3 regions of the Desulfallas thermosapovorans DSM 6562 genome follow, and region 2 is predicted to be linked to each of the others. Evidence: riboswitches for the same ligand, from Rfam matches in the RefSeq annotation. Region 2 holds a riboswitch; each other region holds the start of a gene.
What was found. A riboswitch is a leader RNA that binds a small molecule or an ion and turns the genes downstream of it on or off. The one in region 2 is predicted to bind molybdenum cofactor.
Positions count from the first base shown of each region.

Region 1: linked by a shared signal. The riboswitch ahead of LX24_RS03345 (molybdopterin-containing oxidoreductase family protein) and the one ahead of LX24_RS11135 (molybdopterin-binding protein) in region 2 are both predicted to bind molybdenum cofactor.
Region 3: linked by a shared signal. The riboswitch ahead of LX24_RS12440 (ABC transporter substrate-binding protein) and the one ahead of LX24_RS11135 (molybdopterin-binding protein) in region 2 are both predicted to bind molybdenum cofactor.

Region 1 is NZ_VNHM01000003.1:19,535-27,558, reverse strand. Features, by position in the region: gene gatB (Asp-tRNA(Asn)/Glu-tRNA(Gln) amidotransferase subunit GatB) at 1-1,066, shown strand, start outside; gene LX24_RS03355 (AzlD domain-containing protein) at 1,213-1,536, opposite strand; gene LX24_RS03350 (AzlC family ABC transporter permease) at 1,523-2,215, opposite strand; molybdenum cofactor riboswitch at 2,370-2,486, shown strand; gene LX24_RS03345 (molybdopterin-containing oxidoreductase family protein) at 2,626-4,710, shown strand; gene LX24_RS03340 (ABC transporter ATP-binding protein) at 4,867-5,565, shown strand; gene LX24_RS03335 (sodium:solute symporter family protein) at 5,609-6,988, opposite strand; gene LX24_RS03330 (CapA family protein) at 7,071-8,024, opposite strand, start outside.
Region 2 is NZ_VNHM01000013.1:15,992-24,015, reverse strand. Features, by position in the region: gene LX24_RS11145 (pyridine nucleotide-disulfide oxidoreductase/dicluster-binding protein) at 1-785, opposite strand, end outside; gene LX24_RS11140 (molybdopterin-dependent aldehyde oxidoreductase) at 1,003-3,780, opposite strand; gene LX24_RS11135 (molybdopterin-binding protein) at 3,844-4,869, opposite strand; molybdenum cofactor riboswitch at 5,003-5,122, opposite strand; gene modA (molybdate ABC transporter substrate-binding protein) at 5,640-6,428, shown strand; gene modB (molybdate ABC transporter permease subunit) at 6,430-7,101, shown strand; partial or broken gene LX24_RS11120 (ATP-binding cassette domain-containing protein) at 7,119-7,613, shown strand.
Region 3 is NZ_VNHM01000016.1:51,756-59,779, forward strand. Features, by position in the region: gene LX24_RS12415 (diguanylate cyclase domain-containing protein) at 1-2, shown strand, start outside; gene LX24_RS12420 (hypothetical protein) at 31-474, shown strand; gene LX24_RS12425 (DUF2250 domain-containing protein) at 573-1,247, shown strand; gene LX24_RS12430 (sll1863 family stress response protein) at 1,350-1,622, opposite strand; gene LX24_RS12435 (acyl-CoA dehydrogenase family protein) at 1,914-3,077, shown strand; gene LX24_RS12440 (ABC transporter substrate-binding protein) at 3,215-4,090, opposite strand; molybdenum cofactor riboswitch at 4,237-4,358, opposite strand; partial or broken gene LX24_RS12445 (NAD(P)/FAD-dependent oxidoreductase) at 4,651-4,964, shown strand; gene LX24_RS12450 ([Fe-Fe] hydrogenase large subunit C-terminal domain-containing protein) at 5,416-6,705, shown strand; gene LX24_RS15200 (hypothetical protein) at 6,790-6,915, shown strand; gene LX24_RS12455 (hypothetical protein) at 7,144-7,308, shown strand; gene LX24_RS12460 (CPBP family intramembrane glutamic endopeptidase) at 7,305-7,886, opposite strand.

The DNA of each region.
Region 1 (8,024 bases), on a different contig from region 2:
GGATCCCGGGAAACTGGTCCATTCAGGCGGGTCCATTACCAGTTCACGTTACTCTTATGTGGACTACAACCGGTCCGGTATGCCCCTCATTGAAATAGTTTCGGAACCTGACATTCGCTCGGGCGCAGAAGCTAAAGCCTATCTGGAGAAACTGAAGGCCCATCTGGAATATGCCGGTGTTTCCGATGTGAAAATGGAGCAAGGCTCGCTGCGCTGTGACGCCAACGTTTCGGTTCGCCCCGTTGGGACTACCACACTGGGTACAAAAACCGAGATAAAGAATATGAACTCTTTCCGGGCTGTGCAAAGGGCCATTGAATATGAAGTGGAAAGGCAAATAGATGTACTGGAAGACGGCGGAAAGGTGGTTCAGGAAACCCGTGGATGGGATGAAAACAAGGGTATAACCGTGTCCATGCGCAACAAGGAAAACCCGGACTACAGGTGTTTCATCGAGCATGAGCTTCCTCCCATCGAGCTGACGGAAGAATGGATAGAGGAGGTCAGGGCTTCCATCCCGGAATTGCCCGACGCCCGCCGGAGGCGCCTGGTGGAAGAGCACGGGCTGCCGGATTACGATGCCGGCGTAATTACCAGTTCCCTGGCCCTGGCTGAGTTCTTTGACGCTGCGTTAAAAGAGTTTCCCGATGCGAAAACAGTAAGCAACTGGATCATGGGTGAACTTTTGCGGCTGTTGAATGCCCGTAATATGGAATTGGGTGAATCCAGGATTACCCCCGGCGGCCTGGCTTCATTGCTGCAGTTGATTAAAAAGGGTACCATCAGTAATAAGATCGGTAAAGAGGTATTCGAGGTTATGTTCGAGGAGGGCAAAGACCCGGAGCAGATTGTCAAGGAAAGGGGTTTGTCCCAGATATCCGACCAGGGGCAACTAGCCCAAATTATTGATGAGGTTATTGCCAAAAACCCCAAATCGGTGGCGGATTACCAGTCCGGTAAGAAGCAGGCCATCGGTTTTTTGGTGGGTCAGGTGATGAAAGCCACCAGGGGCCAGGCCAACCCCGGTGTGGTCAATTCCATGCTGCGGGAAAAACTGGGGGAATAGAAGAAATAATAGGGCGAAAAAAAATTAAGATTCCAAATAAAAGCCACCTGTGAAATGTTTGGGCATTTCACAGGTGGCTTTTATTTAACCCGGGAAATTTAGCCCGGCGAGCGAAAGGTACCACCACCCGGCTTTTGGTGTGGATATTACATAAAATTATACAGCAGAGCCATGGTAACAATGCCCACCAGCAAGCTGTAGAACAGGCTTCTGGTTTTGATGGCCACCAGCAGTGTGGGTATGAAGGCCCAGATATATTTATTCTGAATACTGATATTAATTTCGCCCTCCGGTGCCAGTACACTTATCGCCGTTAAAGCGCCCAAAACCGCCGGGGCCACAAAGGAGAGCCACCGTTTCACCGGTTCAGGGAACTCATAGCGGGAAAACATTGCCACCGGCAGGATACGTGGCAACAGGGACACCAGCGAAACACCGATGATCATGATCCAGATACTATTTCCGCTCACTGATGAACACCCCCAAACTGGCTGCGGCAATGGTTGCTATGATGATATTAAACATATTTGCCATGGTGGCAGGCATTAAATAACCAATTAACAAACAAATAAAGGCGGAGGATAAAGCCACAATAACATCCGGTTTATTTCTGATCATAAGCACCAGCAGGCAAATATACATTGCCGGCAGAGTAAAACCCAGGCCCAGGCGGTCCGTGTCGCCGATATAGCTGCCCAGTATGGCGCCCAGCAATGTACTGGCGATCCAGCCAGTATGTGAACTAAGGTTAAGTCCAGCCATGTAGGAAGCGGTGGGCGCATGCTGCTGGTAGCGGTTCATGGCCACGGCATAGGTTTCATCGGTCAGCCCGTAGGATAAAATGCTGCCCGTGGCGGTTGGGACATGGCCCTTGAGGTAAGGCACCAGTGATGTGGAAAACAGCAAATATCTTAAATTCACTAAAACGTTGGCCAGGATAATGGTGAATACCGCTCCGCCGGCTTGCAAAACTCCAATGGCGATATACTGTCCGGCCCCTGTAAAGCACAACACCGACATCATGGTGGCCTGGACAATTGACATGCCCACATCAGTTGCCAGCACCCCAAAGGCAAAACCCAAAGGTAAATAGCCCAACACTATCGGGATGGAGTCGTTTATTCCCTGTTTCAATTCTTGCGTTTGCATTTTACGTCCCCGTTCCAGTTTTAAGAATAACAATATTTTACCTATTATAGTACTTTAAACGCGTTTTTTCATTATTATTTTTTGCCAAGTCCGCTACTTTCTTGACGCGTTATCAAGCATCATATAAAATACTACTGGTTTGAATAATCAATAAATTAAAACAGCTCTCCGAGTTCAATAACCTGTTAACCATGTTATGGTTCTTGAACCGGCAGGGTATGCCGGGAAACCGGCCTGCCTCCCATTGCGGAAAGGAGATGATAAACCCTGGGTATGACCGGGCTTTGTTTCCTTTTGGCAGGACAAAGCCCGTTTATTTTCCATTAATACCGGTAAAACAGGTTGTGAACTTGTCGAAAAATTATTTTAAATTTGAACCATATCATTAAGTTAAAAGGAGAATTCGGTATATGACCACCCAACAGGTATTCAGCGTATGCGGTATGTGCACTGTGCGTTGCCCCATCATGGCCGAGGTAAAAAATGACAATGTGCAATTGCTCCAGGGAAATCCTCACGTACCTGCGATGAAGGGGACCATATGCCCCAAGGGTGCCGCTGGAATTGCACTGCTTCATGATCATGAACGTATCCAGGGGCCAATGATTCGCGAGGGCAAGCGCGGTGAAGGTAAATGGCGCCAGGTCAGTTGGGATGAGGCCTTGGAGGAAACCGCCGCCAGGCTCAAAGCGGTGATGGATAAACACGGGGCGCGCAGCGTCGCCTTTTCGGACCGCAGCGGGCCGTTTAAAGATTTGCACCAGGCGTTTGTGCGCGGTTTGGGCTCCCCCAACTATACCAATCACGACAGTTCCTGTGCCCGCAATGTGCACCACGCCTGCATTTCCGTCACCGGTGCAGGCCGCGAGGAACTGGTTTACGATTATAAAAACGCCAGGCATGTGGTATTTCAAACACGCAATATATTTGAGGCTATCAACGTGCAGGAGGTTACTAACCTGACTGCAGCCATGGACGCGGGCTGCAAGATCACGGTTATTGATATCCGGGCCACTATTTCGGCGACGAAGGCTGACCGGTTCCTATTGGTTAGACCCGGAAGTGACTACGCCCTTAACCTGGCAGTTATTCACGAGCTCTTATTCAAGAAACTCTATGATGCTGAATATGCCGCCCGCTGGATAAATGATCTCGGCCAGTTGGAAGAATTTGTACGCCCGTACAGCCCGGAATGGGCCGAAGGGGAAACCGGGGTTCCCGCCGGTGAAATCCGGCGCTTCGTGCAGGAAATTGCCGCCGCCAGGCCGGCCGTGATCTGGCACCCCGGCTGGATGACCGCCCGCTATACCGATTCTTTTTATGTCTCCCGTACAGCTTATATCATCAATGCCCTCCTGGGTTCCATCGGTGCCAGGGGTGGTTTGATGTTTACCAAAAAACCCGGCGACGTTGGGAGGAAGGGTTTGAATAAACTGGCGGACCTGTTCCCCAAGCCCACCGAGAAGCGTGCGGACGGTGTGGGGTGGCTTTACAAGCATTTTGATGCGGGGCCGGGCTTGGCCCACCTGGTTTACAAGGCCATGGAAACCGGTGAACCATACCCGGTGAAGGCCTATATCGCCTACCGCCATGATCCCTTGATGGGTTTTCCCGACCCGGATCGCCTGCGGCAAATATTCGATCATTTGGATCTGCTGGTATCCGTTAGCTTTACGTGGTCGGACACCGCCTGGTATTCAGATATAGTGCTGCCCCTGTCCACCTATCTCGAGCGGGAAAGTATCATGGCCTGTAAAAACGGGCTACGGCCCTATTTCTTCGTGCGCCGGCGGGCTGTTCAGCCGCGCTTCGATACGCGGGCGGACTGGGAGATCATCTGCGGGCTGGCCAGGCGCCTGGGGATTGGCGAGCTGGCCTTTAGCTCTATTGAGGATATCTGGAACTACCAGTTGGAGGGCACCGGGGTACGGCCTGAGGATTTCAATGCCACCGGTTTTGTAAACCTGGCCCAGCCCGTTGAAGACCCGCCCTTTACGGAACCCAGGTTTAAAACGCCCTCCGGTAAAATCGATATTATTTCCGAGAGGCTCGAAAAACAGGGTATTCCATCTTTAAAACCTTACACTGCCCCGAAACGGCCGCCCAAAGGGCAATTCCGCCTGACCTTTGGCCGCTGTGCCGTGCACACCCAGGGCCATACCGTGAACAACCCCATGTTGTCGGAACTGATGTCCGAAAACGTATTGTGGATTAACGACCGGGCTGCGGCAGAACTTCAGATTACCGATGGGGAGCGGGTCACGGTCAGCCGGGACGGCTATTCCGAAACCATCCGGGCCAAAGTGACCCCGCTGATTCACCCCGAAGCTGTATTCGTGGTTCATGGCTTTGGCCACCGCCTGCCGGTGGAGAGCCGTGCCTATGGTAAAGGCCTGGCCGACAATTGTTTTATGCAGGGTGGACTGGAAATCTGGGATCAGGCCGGGGGCAGCATAGCCATGCAGGAACATTTCGTTACCGTCTCTAAATGCTAAGGTATTCCTGTGGCTATCTTAACCATCTCATGTAGCAGTCCCGGAAAACGCTATTAATCTACAAATTAGATATGTATAACTTGAAAAACCTACCCTTGAAGAAATCGGGTAGGTTTTTCGCTGTACATCTTTTTGTTGCAGCAGTTATTTGCATGTGTGGTTATCGTTGACATAGATCAAGATGAAGGTGAAATAATTGCCCTGATTGGTCCAAGTGGATGCGGCAAGTCAACGATTTTGAATATCGCAGCGGGTTTTGAAAAACCGGATGAAGGTAGCAGCTTGTTTGACGGCGAGCTAGTTGCAGGTCCTTCCTCAAAGAGAAGTGTGGTCTTTCAATCAGCCGTTCTTTTCCCCTGGCTTACGGTGAAGCAAAACGTTGCCTATGGTTTAAAGCTTAAGAAGTTGAGTCGCCATGTGCAGGATGAAAAATGTGCAAAGTATATTGGCCTGGTGGGCCTGAAAGGCTTTGAGCATTATTACCCCCATCAATTATCCGGTGGAATGCAGCAGCGGGTTTCCATTGCCAGGGTACTGGTCATGGAACCGAAAATGCTGCTTATGGACGAACCATTTGCAGCATTGGATGCCCAGACCAGGCTCTCCATGCAGCAACTACTATTATCTATTTCCATGCAGCTTAATCCCTCTATTCTTTTTATTACGCATGATGTCGAGGAGGCATTGATGTTAGCCGACAGGATTTATGTTATGAGCAGGCTTCCGGGCCGTATCAAACATGAAATTAGTGTACCGTTTCCAAAACCGAGGTCAATATCATTGCTTGGTAACTCCTTGTTTTCCGAGGTGAAGCATAAAATTTTGCAGCTTTTGTTCGATTATGGTAATCCCTGATGGTCCATGGTTTTGGCCACCGCCTGCCGGTGGAGAGCCGTGCCTATGATAAAGGCCTGGCTGTATGCAACATACTGTGCAACATACATAAAAGTGCCACTGGAAGTCCTACAAAAAGGGGATGTATATCTAAAGGTAAGAAAAATTGGCTCAGCAGGGTTGCCACCGGGGCTAAAATAACTGCGCGGAGAACCCCCCGGGGGCGCACCCGGGCAGGAATAAAAACCGCTGCTAATAGCGGTAGAAATACAGTAACACCGCGCAATGCATTTGAAAGATAAGTCCAATCCAGAATTAAAGTACCGCCCGAAAACAACACCATAGCCAGCGCTACCGCACCCGTGCCGGCGGTAAATAAACGTCCGGCCCGGAGTAGAGCTTTGTCAGAAACACCGGGGTGAAGGGTTGCATAAACATCGCGGGTAAGTACTGTACTTACCCCCAGGGTCAGGGCACCGCCCGTGAGAATTAGAGAGATCAGCAGGGTGGCATTAGCTACACCGCCCAACCAGGGACTAAGGTATAAATTGAAGAAAACGGGCAGAGCAAAGACAGGGTTAATACCGGGATGGGCTACCTTCATAAATAGGCCGATAATTACCCCGGCGAAGCCGTACATGGGTATTAGTGCAGCAGCAACCAGGGCGCCAATCTTTGCTGAACGTACATCCCGCCCGGCAAAAAGAGGCTGTAGGAACGCCTGGGTGGAGGCAAAGCCTACGAGAACCGAAAAAAGACCGCCCAATTCAACAAGCGCTCCCCGGGGAAAGAGAGACAATGTAGGTGCCACGGTAAGCAGCGCCGCTGTTTTCCAGAGTCCACCCGTTTCAAGACATGCTATTACCCCACCGGCAAACAGGGTTATAGAAAGCAGTGCCAGTTTTACCATACCAACCAGGCCGGTACTCCAAATCCCACCGCCAATCATATACAACACTATTAAAAAAACTATAATAAAAGAAGCCGGCACTGATCCAACCGAAAACATACCACTTAGAACCGGAATTGCGGCAATGATTTGTACTGCTACCTGAATCAGCATTCCTATTACCGTAAACAGAGCCACCCAAAACCTAATCCCTTCGCCGTAACTGGCTATCAGGTATTCTGTTATAGTACTTACTTCCTTTTCACGCAGAGGTTTTATCATGAATAAAGCTAACAGCAAGCAGGATAAACCTGCCCCTATGGTGAACCAGATGGCAACTAAACCGTATTTGCAGGCCATCTGAGCGGTTCCAATGGTGACCGTGCCTCCAACGAATGACCCTACTATAGCTCCCGCTATGGCGGCGGGATACAAATTGCGCCCCCCTACAATATAATCTTGGGAGGTTTTAATTTTTCCAACTGAATGTAGACCTACCAGCGTAACTATAGCCAGGGTCAGGACAACGCTGGTGTAATAGGGTAAAGTATGCAAAAAAAATCACTCTTTTTATTAATAGTTATTTATTAATTGCATAACTTCCAGAATGCTGCAATATCGCCCGGGGTAAATCAGACTAATTTTCTTTGCAAGAAACGTGGGAAAAACCCCATCCGTTCCACTTCCACAAGGTGGTTTCCCTCCTGGCGGGGTCGGTATAGCTGCCCTCGATAACCAGCAGTTCCTTCTCACCGTCGTTGTCAAAATCAACAAGGGATGCACGGTGGTTGGGATAATCCAGATTGGATGACTGCCACACCGGCTTTATGCTGCCCTGTTCAAGCTTAAAGATAAAAAGGTGGTTTTTGACGCCGGCATCTTCCTCCTCCAGCCAGAAGGGCTTGTGGGGACCGAAGCTGCCTTCTTTCCAAACCAGCAAGTTTAACTCTGTTATGCCGTCGTTGTTGACGTCACCCAGAAAGAAATAATCCACCCACCAGTCGCCCGGTGATTGCCAGATGGTGCGGGAAGCTTCCCGTACCGTTATTCTTCCGTTCTTTAGATAAACTCCTTCCTTGCAGCCATCGCCGTCCAGGTCGAAATACTGGCTTTGCAACAACCTGTATTCCGGCGGGGATTTTTCAGCCTGGAATACATATTGTTCCACGGTGGTGAATATCCCTTTTTCACTGTCCCAGGCCGGTATCCTTTGCCTGTTCAGATCAAGTTCCAGTTTCTCCATTATCCTTTGTCCCTCCGGCCCGCTTATAGTCACGGGGCGCGCATCGCCGGTGATATAAACCGGGAGAAACTCCATCTTCTCCACATTGTTTTCCCTGATCCAAATCCCGGCGGCAACACTTTCCCGGGTGTCCCGGGACCACAGCTGGTCAAAAACAAAGTTGCCCAGGCTATAAAGGATGTATTTCCCCCGGTAACGCTCCACCCTTTGTACCACGTGGGGATGACTGCCCAGCACCAGATCCGCCCCGGCGTCTATGGCCAGCCGGGCAAACCGGACCTGGGTGGCATCCGGTTCGGCGGCGTATTCGGTGCCGGCATGCAGGGAAACCACCGTGAAATCAGCATT
Region 2 (8,024 bases):
TAGCGATCAATGGATGTGGCGGCCCGCCCGCCCTCGGAAAGGGAATTAATGGGGGAATACTCTGTACCGCGCAATATGCTGCCCCCGGCAAAGACTCCATCCAGACCGGTGGCCAGGGAAACCGGGTCAACCACCAGTTTTCCCTGTTCCACTGGCAGACCCGGAATATTTTCGGGTATCTTTCCCGTAGCCAAGCAAACAGCGTCAAACTGCCGGCATAATTCCGCCAGGGAAACAGCCTGTCCCACCACCGTGTTGAACCTGAAATCAACACCCATTTCATGCAATACGGCGGTTTCTTCCTCTATGACCCGCCGCGGTAAAACCTCCGCCGGAAACTCCCACAGCCGGCCGCCCAAACGGTCCGTGGCCTCAAAAACCGTCACACCGTAACCCTTCCGGGCCAAATCAAAGGCTGCTCCCAAACCGCTCAGCCCCGCGCCCACCACCGCCACCCGTTTATCCTTTTTAGCCGCCTGGATAACCTTGCCCCCCGGCGCCAGGTTCATCCGGGCGCATGCACTTTCCAGGGCACCTATGGCGATGGCTTCCCCTGCTTCCTGCCGCTTGCAGGCGGCCTGGCAGGGGTGATCACAAATTCGTCCGACAATTCCGGCAAAATTAACGCTTTTTCTGTAAATTTGCCAGGCCCGGTCAAAATTACCGGCCTTCACTTCCGCCACGAACCCCCTGGCATCCATATGCACGGGACAGGCCGTTACACAGGCCGGGGGAAGTTCCTGGGTACATTTTTGTTCAAATTCCACTATTCGTTTCTGATCCATTATTATCCCACCATTTCCGGTATAAACATAAGAAGCCTAAAACAAACTGGAACAATTATTTTCCAATTCGCCTTAGGTGAATCTATAAGTGAAGGGGTATAGATTGTGAAAAATATTCCTGGTGCAGGCGGGCTTATGCCCGCCTGCATTTTGGAACATCACCAGGATACAAGTTGGTTTAGTAATGCCTTGGCCATTTTTACCGCAGTTCGCTCCATTAATAAGCCGGGTCTTTAATGGGCCGCTTAACCACGGGAATTTCTTTACCCTGCAAGCCGGCCAGCACTTTCTCGGGCCGGGCCGGTAACTGGGTGATCCGCACGCCGCAAGCGTTGTAAATGGCATTGCAAATGGCGGCATGGGGGGAGGTCAGGGGCAGTTCACCCACCCCGGCAGCACCGTACGGGCCGTGCTCGCGCTTGTAGTTCACATAGATAATTTCCATGTCGTCCGGGATATCCTTGATGTAAGGAATACCGCAGTTGGCCATGGTGGTATGCTTCTTGAGGTCTTCGAAGTCCTCGCTCAGGGCCAGGCCGATACCCTGGGCCAAACCGCCGTAAATTTGCCCGTCCAGAACTGTCTTGTTGATAACTTCACCCACGTCGGCGGCCATGGTCATTTTCACCACCCGGGTCTTGCCGGTGGTGGTGTCCACTTCCACTTCGGCCAAAAATACACCGTACATGTAGACCGAGAAGGGTTTGCCCTGTCCTTTATCATCGCAGTCGGTGCAGTTGGCGGCGGCTGCACTCCACTTGCCCACATACTTGGTGGGGATGCCTTTGGCTACCGCTTCGTCGTAGGTCATGAAGGTGCCATCATCTTTGCGCAGGGCGTTCACCAGCTGCTCGCAGCCGTTTACCACACTGTTGCCCACAACCACCTGGGAACGGCTGCCGCCAGCCGGGCCACCGGCCGGAGCCAGGTTCATATCGTTCATGACCAGCTTGATTTGATCGGGCGTAATACCCATTTGCCGCAGTGTTTCATGGGCAGTGGCCAGCAATCCCATGTCAGCCCCCTGGCCGTGGTCCTGCCAGTTGGTGCTCACCTGGACTCTGCCGTCGTGCAGCAGTTCCACCCACACTTCGGCACTGTCCGGGCCGTCCAGGCCGCAGCCGTAAACACCGACGGATATACCGACACCACGTTTTTTCTCGGGGGTGGATTCTTCCTTGGCCCTCTTCAGGGCTTCCTGGTACTTGGGCCGGATGGCGTCAAGCAACGGAACCATCGAATATACCTCGGGCTCGTGACCGGAGGGGTTGGTATCGCCGGGACGATAGGCGTTAATATAACGCAGCTCCAGCGGATCCATGCCCAGTTTTTCAGCCAGCACATCCATCAGGGTCTCGGAGGCAAACAGGCTTTGGGGTGAACCGTAAGCCCTGAAGGCGGAGCCCCAGGCATGGTTGGTGCAAACCGTGTAACCAACCCCCCTGATGTTGGGTATACCGTAACCGGCGCCGATGAACTGGACTCCCCGCACGGTAAGCAGGTCACCAAACTCGGAGTACGGGCCGTGGTCAACAGCATAGTTGTATTCCATGGCATTAATCTTGCCATCCTTATTGGCGCCAAATTTAATGTCCACAAAGAAGGGCGACCGCTTGCCGGTGTAAATAATTTGCTGGTAATAATCAAAGTTCAGGAAGCAGGGTTTACCGGTGGCCATGGTTGCCACTCCCACCAGCGCTTCAATGGTGGGGCTGAACTTGTAACCGAAGGTGCCGCCCACACCGGGGAACTGGGACAGGAACAGGTTTTTACCGGCCTCCAGGCCCAGGCCTTCAGCTATCATAGCGGCGTGGAGGTCCAGACCGATACTCTTGGACAGGATTTGCAGGTTGCCGTTTTCGTCATAATAAGCGGCGGCAACGTCGGGCTCAATGGGCAGGTGGGGCTGGCGACCAACATACAGGTCTTCCATGGATACCACCACGTCCGCCTTTTCCATCAGGGGAGCGGTATCCTCACCCTTGATGTTGTACTGCCTGAAATAAACGTTGGGAGTACCGGGGTGAATTTCAATGGCATCGGGCTCCATGGCGGCAGGGGCACTCATGTAAGCCGGCAGCACTTCCAGCTCCACATGGACCTTTTCCACCGCGGCCTGGGCGTGGGCTTCGGTATCGGCACAAACAATGGCAATGGCGTCGCCAAACTGGAATACCTTTTCATCGCACAGTATGGGACGGTCGTAGCTGTCCCCCTTATTGCCGGGGAGGTTAAGGCCGTTGATACGGTTTTTGCCCTTGACATCTTTATAGGTAACCACTTTATAAACACCGGGCATTTTTTCCGCTTCGGAGGTGTCTATGGATAAAATCTTGGCGTGGGAAACCTGGGCCTGAACCAGCTTGAGCCGTAAAGTGCCCGGAGGCATTTTCAGGCCAAAGTCAGCGCCGTAATCAATGGTACCGGTAACTTTACCAATCGCCGAGGGACGCGGGTAATCGGTGCCCAGGATTTTACCATCTTCCGGCATTTGAAACTCCAGGTCGGCTGCGGTAATTTCACCGCGCACCAGGCGGGCGGCATCCATCACGGCATCCACCAGGGGCTTGTACCCCGTGCAGCGGCAAACGTTCTTATGCTTCTGGAACCAGTCCCGCACCTCTTCCCTGGTGGGATTGTTATTCTCGTCCAGCAGCGCCTTGGCGGAAACTATAAAGCCGGGGGCGCAAAAACCGCACTGGGCGCTACCGTGCTTGACCCAGGCCAGTTGGAGAGCATGGAGATTGGTGGGGGTGCCAATGCCCTCAATGGTGGTGATAATGGACTCATCGGGTACCCTTTTCATTTTGGTGATACAGGAACGGATAACTTTGCCGTTCATAATCACCGAACAGGCGCCGCACTGGCCCTTGCCGCAGCCCACCTTGGTACCGGTAAGGTGCAGCTGTCCCCGGATAACATCCACCAGAAGGGCTTCCGGGTCAACAACCAGCGACATGCTGGCACCGTTGATGTTAAGCTTTTTCTTAATCATTAACTTAACCTCCTATTTTAATAGTCTTGCGCTAAACCGGCCAAATACATTGCCGGCGTCGCATTAAATGCTTTTGCCAAAACTGCAGTCGGGGAAACGGCACTGGCTGCAGTTGGAACACAGCCCGCCATAACCCAGAACGGCAATATCCCGGCGCGAGATTTTTTCCCCTGCCAGAACCCGCGGTGCTATTAAATCAAAAATACTGCTTCTATGATACATAACACACCCGGGAAGGCCCATTACCGGTAATTCGCCGATATAAGCCATCATGAACATGGCCCCCGGTAGAGCGGGTGCACCGTAACTGATTATGCGCCCCCCGGCGGCAACCACCCCCGCGGGCGTTACATCATCGGGGTCCACCGACATCCCGCCGGTTACCAGGATCATATCTACCCCCTCTCGGATTAACTCATTAATGGCAGTCACAATCATATCTATACTGTCGGACACCAGAATCTGCCTGGTAACTTCACTGCCCCACTGGGCCAGTTTAGCTGTCACCACGGGACCAAACTTATCCTGGATACGCCCGCTGTACACCTCGCTGCCGGTGGTAACCAGACCAACCCGCATAGCTTTTAACGGCTTTACCTCCACTAAGGGAAAGGAATCCCGGCATATGTGCTCCACGCCGGTGATGATTTTTTCATCAATTACCAGCGGGATAATGCGTGTACCGGCCACCACCCGGTCCTTTTTAACAAGCTGGTTGGAGTGCAAGGTGGCAAACATGACCTGTTCCTGTTCATTAACCAAAGAAAGGGCACTGGAATTAATCTTCAGCAGCCCATCCATGGCGGCCACCAGGCTAACTTTGCCCTCACTGGGCTCCGTTAAATAAACTCCTTCACCGGCGGCCGCCGCGGCCATGCGCTGCGCCGCCTCATTTTCGTGCAGTATCCCTTCGCGCATTTCCCACACATAAAGATGCTCTTTACCAATGTCCAGCAACCTGGGAATATCCTCGGGCTTCACCACATGGCCCTTTTTAAATAACGGCTTTTTAACCTTGCCGGGCACAATTTCGGTAAGGTCATGGCAAAGCACCATCCCCACTGCCTCCTGTACCGGAACCGCTTTCACAGTTTTCTCCCCCTTCGCCAAAACGCAAACAGAATAGGATATATTTCACAAGCTGTCCATGAAATATTCCCCAAACGCAAACAAAAAGACCGGAATGCGGTAAAGATACAGCACCCCGGCCTTTGATAGACCAAAAGTATATTACTGTACTCCTTTCCGCACTGGGAGGCCCGCCGGTTTCCCAGCGAACCCTGCCGGCCAGGCCATCATAGCAATCGCTTTAGACATACCTGGCTCGGAGCAGTTATCATATTGTTGTTGGTTGTTAGTCTGTGTATAGTAATATGCAAGACCCATGCCAAATAAACAATACAACCAGGCTCAGGACACGTTCCCCTATTGCCCGCCATATATTTTCTTGCTCGACAAACAATTCTCAACATGTTTGAATTCCGCATTATACCCGGCCGGCCAATAGATCCATTTTGGCACTATTGTATCGAAACGACACGCCACTTTCTCCTGGCTAACCAAATCGGAACACCCATTTATTACAAATCTTAGACGGATATCGTCACTGTTCAAAACATTACAAAAATATCTTGACAAACTAATCACAAGTGCCTTATTATTACCAGCATAGTTACGTTATGATATGTTTTGTTACGTTGTGTTTCGCAATACCACCTTGAACGCATTCAAAGACTGCGCCCAACAATGCTACAAACAAGTCAATTTGTCAGTTGTTATGTCTTGTTGCGCCTGGAAAAATACTTGTCAACCAACCAATAACATTGCTGTAAAATTACGAAGGGGGTTATGCAATGAAGATGAAGAGACTACTGCTATTACCTTTGGGGATGTTTATCCTTCTACTTGTCCTCACCGGCTGCGGCGACAACGATAGCAGCGAAAAAATCAATCTCACCGTTTCTGCGGCAGCAAGCCTGCAGGATGCAGCCAGGGAAATCGAGCAAGTGTATACCAGGGAAAATCCAAATGTTACCCTCACTTATAACTTCGCATCGTCGGGCGCCCTGCAAAAACAGATTGAGGAAGGAGCTCCGGTGGACCTGTTTATTTCCGCAGGCCAATCCCAAATGGATGCCCTGGAAGAGAAAGGGCTCATTATTGAGGATTCCAGGAGCGATTTACTGGGCAACGAACTGGTCCTCATTGCAGGCAAAGACAGCCCCTTGAGCGGCTTTGATGAGCTCACCGGGGATCAGGTCAACAAAATCAGCATCGGTGCGCCGGAGTCAGTACCCGCCGGCAAGTATGCCCGGGAGGCGCTGACCGGCATGGGCCTGTGGGATGCCATCCAACCCAAGCTGGTGTTGGCCAAAGATGTGCGCCAGGTGCTGACCTATGTGGAAACCGGAAACGTGGATGCCGGGCTGGTTTATCATTCAGATGCACTGATGGGCGATAATATCAAAGTGTTGGCGGCGGCTCCGGCAGATACACATAAACCCATCGTCTACCCCATGGCCATCATCAAGAACACCAAACAGCAAGCGGCAACAGAGGCATTTATGAATTTCCTTGACGGTCCGGAAGCAAGGGAAATATTTGCCCGGTACGGTTTTAAAAACCCCGGAGAATTAAAGGCACCATAATATGTTTGTGCAATTAAATGACTGGTTTCCGGTGTTCCTTTCCATCAGGGTGGCCCTGATTGCCGTCACGGTGGTTTTAATCACCGGCCTGCCCCTGGCCAGACTTCTCTCCCGCCTGGAGTTTCCCGGCAAGGATGTGCTGGAAGCCCTGATTACCTTGCCCATGGTGCTACCCCCCTCGGTCATCGGGTATGGTCTTTTGATGATCATCGGCAAAAACGGCTTGCTGGGGCATACCCTGGCCGGCCTGGGATTAACCCTTATTTTTACCTGGTGGGCGGCGGTGTTGGCCTCCACCGTGGTGGCCTTTCCCCTGATGTACCAGAGCGCCAAGGGAGCTTTTCTAAGCGTGGATGTTAATTATGAAAAGGCGGCCCGGACACTGGGTGCCAGTGAAATCAGAATTTTTTTCACCATCACCTTGCCCCTGGCCTGGCCCGGCATTCTGGCCGGAGTGGTGCTTTCCTTTGCCCGGGCCATGGGGGAATTCGGGGCTACATTGATGGTGGCGGGCAACATCCCAGGCCAGACCCAGACCATTCCCCTGGCCATTTACTTTGCCGTGGAATCCGGTGATGACGGCACAGCCCGGACCCTGGTGGCCATAATTACGGTTTTCAGCTTCCTGGTTATTTACTGGGTCAACCGCTGGGCCAAGAAACAAAAATTTTAATTTACGGTGATACAACAATGCTTGAAGCCAGGATTGTTAAAAAATTATGGCACTTTGAATTAAACCTGGAACTAAAGCTGGACAATCGTATCCTGGTGCTGTGGGGACCCTCCGGGGCCGGCAAGACCACGGTCCTGCATTGCCTGGCCGGGCTGCGCAAACCCACGTCGGGTATTATCCGCCTAAATGGCAGAACCCTTTATTCCTCGGCGGATAAAATCAATATCCCCACCAGAAAGAGAAACGTGGGCTACCTGTTCCAGGATTATGCCCTGTTTCCCCACATGACCGTCAAGCAAAACGTCATGTATGGTTTAAAAAACAGCAAACAACGCCTTGCCGGCGCCCCGGTGAACGCCTTGGATTTACTGGACTCCTTCGGAGTGGGGCACCTAAAGGACCGTTACCCGCGACACCTGTCCGGCGGCGAGAAACAGCGGGTGGCCCTGGCCAGGGCGCTGGCGATACAGCCGGAATTACTGCTATTGGACGAGCCGTTCAGCGCGCTGGATAAAAACTCCAAGATAAAACTCAGGCGGGAGCTCAAAGACATCCACACACTATGGCAAATTCCCTTTGTTATTGTATCTCACGATGAAGATGATGCAGGCTTTTTGGGGGATGAGATATTAACATTGAACAAGGGATTACCAGGCACCGGTTTGACACAGATACCCCGGGCCTCCAGTTTTAGCTGTTAAGTTATTTTTTGCAGAGACATATCAAAACAACCGCAGTTAAGCTTGCTACGCCGGAAAAGGGAGCTACCACTATGGGCAAAATAGCAACAACAGATTCGGGCCGTGGCCTTATCCAGCACAGCCCGGATCTGTTTTAGTACTTTAAGGAATTATGCTACCATATTTATGTTAAGCGCCAGGGGATTAAAGTACTAAAGATGGCGTGCCCAAGGGAACCGAACA
Region 3 (8,024 bases), on a different contig from region 2:
AACTAAAATTAAGCAAAGGGAGAGTTGAATGTGTTTTGTCAATTAGACCAGGTTAAGCAAGTATTGGATATTACCTCTGCAGTTAATGATGCGCTGCGAAAAAAATGGGACCACCCTTTTGATATGGCGGCTTACAGCCTGCGGGCCGCTACGGTTATTTGGGGGTTGTTGGTGCTTGATGATTATGATGTTTTTATGAAGCAGGGTGCAGGGCAGTATTGGGTTGAGTTGTATATTGACGGTGCCATATTTATTATTATGGCTATCCAACCGGAAAAACCCGGTCAAGGGTTGCCAGATATCGTTTTTATACCCGGTGAGGATGCGTTGGTTGAATGCGGTTTATCCGGGGGGGCCGACTATGAATGGCGGCGGGATGATTGTGAGGAATATTTCTGGCAGGCTGTCCTGGATATATTGAATAGGGATAAAAATGTATGTGATATACTGGACGAGATAGAAAACAGCTGGTAATCATACCTGAGCCTTAAGTTGAACACATTCTCACAAGCAGGTAATTTTTAATGCTTGCTTGCGGTGTGATAACTTAAATGCCGGTGGTGATGTCAAAAGTGTCGGTTTTTAACGCTAAATATTTAAGTGATGAGGATATCTGGAAGCTGCTCGGGCAAGTTGAGGAAGAGTATGAAAACTTGGCGGTTCTGCTGGCCCAGCCCGAAGTCAGCACCGACCCTGAAAAACTGCCCGGGTTGGCCAAGAGGCTGCATGAGCTGAATAGCATATGCCTTACGGCAAGTGAATTAAAAAAAATTGTACGGGATGTTGCTGATCTTGAGGTTATGCTGGGTCTCGGGAAGGATCAAACAGGTCAAACATGGTCCGGTAAAAACTTGTCCGCAGAGGAGCAAGAGCTGTGGTTGTTATATGATGAGTACAATAGTATGCTTAACGATAAAGCAGGACAGCTTTACCGCTGGTTGATGGATAATGGTTATTTGGAGGTTGAACAGGAAGACGAGACTGACCTGGCCATACTGAAGTTTATTGATTATGCAGGGGCGGAGTATGCTTGGAGATTGGGCATAAATATAGGACTGGATGTTGCAGAGTCCCGCCGCCGTTTGGAAAAGCTGCTGGAAAAGGGCCTGTTGGAAAGGGTTGAAGGGAAGATGTTGGAAAACTATCACCGTGAAAAGAGTTGGACGAAGCATATGAACCACACCTATTACCGGATATCCCGGGAGGGCAGGCTGTATGTCAGGCGGCTGCGCAACGCGCGGGAATAATCCCGTTGCTGCTACTGTGCTGCCCTCCGGAGAACAGGCATGAATAGTTTAAAGAGTAAAGCAGCGCTCTTTTGACGCTGCTTTAAGAAGGAGGCTTGTTAATTACTTTTGTTTGAATTTTGAAGCTGCTTTGTTGGCAGCATTGGCTAATTCGCTCCAAGCGTCCATTACGCCGTTTTTAATATCGCTCCAGGCATCCCCCGAAGCTTCTTTAAATTCGGAGATGTTTTCCCGGGCCTGTTCAATTCCATCATCATACTGTAACTGTGCTTCGGCTTGCGCCTGCTGGATATTGGCCTTTAATTCATCGATTTCAGCCCGGCGTTCCTTTATTTCGCCCTCTAATTTGTTGACATATGCTTTATCCGGATCCATAAATTTTACCACTCCTTTTGTTGATGGTGGGCTATCTCATTCATTTCATTTCCCTGTAGTATTTCCTGTGCTGCACAATTATAGTCAATAATTGCAATTTAGCAACCCTTATTTATAATATTCAAAAATATAATAAATTTCTAACATGTATAAAGGAATTGATCACCGGGTGTCCAATATTAATAAACCAAGAGGAGATAAAATGTATATGTGCGGCAACTGCTTACCAGAACCAATCTTATCTGTCTTTACCTACAGCATGTGAAATTATGTAAAAAGAGGAGGTTTAGTATGTCGTATCAACTGACGGAAGAACAGGAAATGCTACGCCAAATAGTGAAACGGTTGGCTGAAGACAAGGTGGCCCCCCGGGCGGCGGAAATTGATGAAAAGGACGAATACCCGTGGGATTTAAAGGAGCTGATCGCAGAACAGGGGTTGCTGGGGGCCGGGATACCCGAGGAATATGGCGGCACCGGGGCCGGACTGCCTTCGGTATGCTTGATTGTGGAGGAGATCGCCAAAGCGTCGGCCGCTGTGTCACTGATAGTGGCAGCCCAGGAATTGGGCATGATGCCCATACTGGTGGGTGGTTCCGAGGCTCAAAAGGAAAAATACCTGCCGGGCATTGCCGACGGTGACCAAATCTGTGCCTTTGCCCTTACCGAACCTAACGCGGGCTCTGACGCGGGCGCTGTGAAGACAAGGGCTGTGCGGGAAGGGGATAAGTATTTGCTTTCGGGGCAAAAGTGCTTTATCACCAACGGTAGTATTGCCGATGTATTCACTGTTTTCGCCACCGTAGATCCCAAGGCTGGATTAAAAGGTTTAAGCGCGTTTATTGTGGAGAAAAATTACCCTGGTATAATTATTGGCAAAAAGGAACATAAAATGGGCATTAGGGGCTCTGAAACCACGGAGGTTATTTTTGATAATTGTCCTGTTCCGGTGGAAAATTTGATGGGTAAAGAGGGTGACGGGTTTAAAATTGCCATGATGACCCTTGACCGTACCCGTCCCGTTATCGGTGCCCAGGCTGTTGGTATTGCCCAGGGAGCTCTGGATTATGCCGTTAATTACGCCAAAGAGCGGGTTCAATTCGGCAAGCCCATAGCTACTTTCCAGGGGCTGCAATTTATGCTGGCGGATATGGCCACCCGGGTGGAAGCGGCCCGGCAGCTGGTTTATAAAGCTGCTTTCTTAATTGAACATGCTGCGGAGAATAATACTTCGACCACCGATATCAGCCTGTTTTCCTCCATGTGCAAGCTGTTTGCCTCGGATACAGCCATGCAGGTTACGGTTGACGCGCTGCAGGTGCTGGGCGGTTATGGCTATATGAAGGAGTACCCCTTGGAGCGGATGATGCGCGACGCCAAAATCACCCAAATTTATGAAGGTACCAACCAGATTCAGCGGGTGGTTATTGCCAAAAATATGTTAAGCGGTAAGTAACGGCTTTTTTATTAAGTGTTGCTATGACGAGATAAAATTGAAAAATGAAAAGGTGCAGTCAGCTGAATTGACTGGCTTGCACCTTTTTGGTCAGGCGATAGAGGGTCTGTTGTTTATCCTTGAGCGGTACAATTTTTTTAACCGTCCAGCCTGTCAGGGAAGAACAGCGGACTGCCGTATTTATCCACACCGAATTCCTTGATTGTTTCCTGGGTATCTTTATCGATCATAAACTCCACAAAGGCTTTGGCCCCTTCGGCATTAATCCGGTCGAATTTTTCCGGGTTCACCTGCATGACGTGGTAAATGTTTTTCAACGCTTCGTCACCTTCGGAAACAATCTCCAGATCGATGTTTTTTGATTGGGCCAGGAAGGTACCGCGGTCACTGAGTATGTAGGCCTGTTTTTCGTTGGCTACGGTTATGCTGGCACCCATGCCCTGACCGGTTTCCTGATACCATGCTTGTCCTGCAGGGTCAATTCCGGCGTCTTTCCACAGGCTTTTTTCCATTTTATCAGTACCCGAGTCATCGCCCCGGGAAATAAACAATGCGCCATTATCCGCTATCTTTCTGAATGCCTCCAGAATATCGGTGGTACCTTTCACCTGGGCCGGGTCCCCGGGGGGGCCCAGCAGCACGAAATCATTATGCATAACCAGCTGGTAGTTAATGACCGTCTGGTCTTCCACCAGCGGCTTTTCGGCGTCAGGAGCATGTACCAACAGCACATCGGCGTTGCCCATTTTGCCCATTTCCAATGCCTGCCCGGTCCCTACGGGCACTGTTTTAACAGTGTAGCCGGTTTGTTCCTGGAATTGGGGTACCAACACATCCAGCAAACCGCTATCCTGGGTGCTGGTGGTGGTGGCCAGGATAATATTTTTATTATCCGGTTGGGCCGATTGTTGCTCCTGCTGCTGGTTGTCATTTGCATTCTGAGCGCAGCCCACCAGCGCCGTCAACAGCGCCAGCACTAAGATCATCACAATAAGCGGGCTTTTTCTTTGCATTAATTATTCCTCCCTTTTCCTTGTTTATTTTTTTCAATATAACTACTGGGAATAAAACCGCTAAGCTTTATTTTCCCCCCTTCCTTGTCTTATGATCCTGGAAAAAATAAAAAGCCCTGCATTGCCAAGAAGGAGCATGCAGGGTTATAACCTAGCGGTTCTCTTCTTTCCGCAATGGGAGGCGGTCCGGTTTCCCGGTCCACCCTACCGGTCAGGCATCCATAACATAAAGTCTGCAGGATATCCCGACTCGAAGAGTTATATTTTACTCATTTATATAATAATAACGTTGTAAAAATTTATTTGCAATAGGTACATAACCATAGTTTTGTCTGCATGCTGCCATAAAATTCGGACGGGCCGGTCAATATTTTGTTAGAAGGATTTGACTGGATTTAGTTTAATAAATTATGGTAAGCTGCGGGTACTGTTTGACAAAAGGTGATAGGGGTCTTAATTTATGAAGGTTAATAATGGCGGGAAAAAATCAAAGTGGAGATACTGTTTACTGATTACGGTATTTCCGGTCCTCCCATACTTGCCCTCAGCGCTGTACCGCTGTTAAAGAGGCCGGGATTGCAGATATTCACAAACCGGCGGGACAGGTTACCACGGCGGAGAGAAATGCTATAATAGATATATTAAAGGATTGGCGCTTTGTAGTTACCGGCACCAATACCTGGCAGCAGGCACAGGTAACCACCGAAGGAGTAGCTGTCCGGGACGTGGACCAGAAAATATGGCTTCAAAGCTGGTGCCCGGGCTTTTTTTCGCCGGGGAGGTGCTCGATATCGATGGGGACTACGGTGGTTACAACCTGCAGTGGGCCTGGCCCTCAGGTTATGTAGCCGGTGAGAGTGCGGTCACACTATAAAAAAATATCGGGGGGAGAGAATGTATGTCAGGTTGCGGAAGTTGTTCGTCTTGCAGTTTGGATGATAAAGCCCGGGAATATAGAAACAGTGACGGGAAACCGGCAGTAAAATGTACCTTTTGCGGTAAAGAAGTGACCTTTGATAAATTACCGAAACATTGCCGGGTTACCTGTCCGGAGTGTAAAACCGATATAAAAGTTATACCGCTTTTATTGAATTAGCGAAGTCAGGCCAAAACTACCCGTGCTGGGGTAGTTTATTTTTTTGCCGCCGGTGGTAAATATTTTAACTTTGTCTCTTTTATATTTATAAGCCATCTATTGTCTTGCAATGCCGGTATAACTCGTTATTAGATGGAAAAACTGCATTATTTTTACAGGTTTCGACTCATAATTAATCAGAAAACGGCAATATTACATATATTGACCAATATTATAAAAGGTGAGCCGAATGCCTGAATCAAAGTACGAGGAAATTTTTAAAAAACTGGTTAAATCAGCCTACCGCGGTGATATGGATAACGAAATGGCCAAAATTCGAGACGGCGACAGTATTACAGACCAGTATCTGCTTTATGCTGCGGGGGGTGGCGACCCCAATACAGTGGTGTTTAAAATTCGGGATTGCAGTGGTCATTGTGATGCGGGCGATGATAACTGTGAAGCAGCATGTCTTTTTGGTGCCATTGTGCGCGATATGGAGGGAAATGTGGTTATCACCCCCAACAACTGCACTGGGTGCGGCAGGTGTGTGGAGGTATGCAAACATTACTCGCTGGTGGATAAGAAGGAATTTGTGCCGCTGATAAAACTTTTGAAAGACCGCAAGGTGCCGGTTTTTGCCATTATAGCGCCTGCTTTCATCGGCCAGTTTGGCCCTGCGGTAACCCCCGGCAAAATGCGGGCAGCCCTGAAAAGACTGGGTTTTTATGGTATGGTGGAAGTAGCCCTTTTTGCCGATATGCTTACTCTAAAAGAAGCATTGGAATTTGACCGGCATGTCACCCGGGAAGAAGATTTCATGCTTACCAGTATGTGCTGTCCCATCTGGGTATCCATGGTTAAAAGGGTCTATAAGGACCTGGTGCCGCATATATCCCCTTCCGTATCACCCATGGTAGCCTGTGGCAGGGGTATCAAACACCTGCATCCCGGTGCCAAGGTGGTATTTATCGGCCCCTGTATCGCAAAAAAAGCGGAAGCCAAGGAGCCCGATATTAGAGATGCCGTGGATGCTGTACTGACTTTTCGGGAATTGGAGCAAATATTTGAGGCGGTGGGCATAAACCCGTCTGAAATGGATGATGACGAAAGCGAGCATTCCTCGTCCGCGGGTAGGATATATGCCAGAACCGGCGGGGTTAGCCGGGCTATTTCAGAAACGTTAAATAAATTAAGACCCGAAAGAAAAATTAAGATCCAGGCCATCCATGCCGATGGGGTGCAGGATTGCCGGAGAATGCTCAAAGATGTTTTGGCAGGCTATATTAAAGGGAACTTTTTGGAAGGTATGGGCTGTAACGGGGGTTGTGTGGGTGGGCCCAAGGTTATCATAGACCCGGTGGAAGGCCGTCAATACGTGGAAAATTACAGTAAAGAGGCCGGTTCCCTTACACCGGTGGATAATAAATATGTCTTGGAGTTGTTACAGCGCCTGGGTATTCATGATATGCATGATTTTCTGGACAGCTCAAAGGCCGCCATGTTCATTAGAGATTTTGGCGAGGATAGCTCCCGGTAAGTTTATATGCAGGACATTTAAACTTTGTTATATAATTTAATGTAATCATTATTATGCATAACAAAGACGGGGGAGGATTCGGCGGTGGAAAATAAAATAACTGCATATAAGTGTAAGGACTGCGGTATGATATTCTGGGCAAAAAAAGAAGATGAACCTAGATTTTGTCCATTTTGTGAGAGTGCTTTGATAATTGAACATGTTGAATAATTGCAACCGTGACAAACACCCGCCCCTTGTCTGGCGGGTGTTTTATTATGAACAACTATAATCATAGCTTATATGTACTATAGCAAATTATTTCTTGCCATAACCGCAATGCAGTGCTAATCTAGAAATAAAGATGCAACACATACTGTAACAAATATTCAAATTCCATTTCATCTATTGCATTTGATTATAGTTAAAGATGATAATAAATATAAGGGGGAATTATTAATGACACTGCCCAATAAAGTATGCCCGATTTGCGAAACCGAACTGAACAAAGATAACGTATCCAAAAAAGAATGGCTGCCGGAAAAACCGGTCAAACTGGACTACGCCGGCCGGGCCGTTTGCCAAAAGTGTGCCGATTGGATCGAAAATACTGAATGGGATTAAAAGATAAATACCCCGGCATTGCCGGCGGCATGGACTAATATAGAAGCAAATAAGCCGTATTTCAGATAGGTGAGGCTGTAAATGATGCCGGAAATAAAATAAAGCGCGAATGCGGCCGGTTCGGGGCCGTGTAATAAAGCAAAAATTGCGGAAATCGCCATCATCCAGACCCCGGTAAACAAAACCGCCCGGCCTGGCTTAACCGCCCGGCGCACCAATCCCAGGCCGATAAAACGAAACAGTATTTCCTCCAGTAGAGGGCCGAGTAATATAATTGATACAATCATAATTGCAGTGTCCCAGTTAATCACCGCCAGGTCCGGCACTTTGACCTGGCTTGCGCCCGGGGCAACAGCTATGCCGTATTGCCGGGCTAATTCCCGGTACCACTGAAAAGCCCGGCTTAGTAACAAACCCGCCATTATAAACAAAGGCGCGGTTTTATTTATTTTTTGGGCTTCCTCCAGCAATTCACCGGTCCGATCCAAGCTGACCAGCAGCAGTACGCCCAGCAACCCGGCCTGGCCCATCACCAGTTCAAAGGTTTCCCTTTTAACCTGCATACCTGACAGCAGCAACCCCAAAGCCCCAAGCGCACAAAGAAAAAGGCCATGAATTTTACATATTTGAAATCCCCTTCGGCGATTATTTTCATGTGCGATACTCCGTGAATTTCATCCTTATATGCAAGCCTTTTCAGGAACAAAACACCGTGA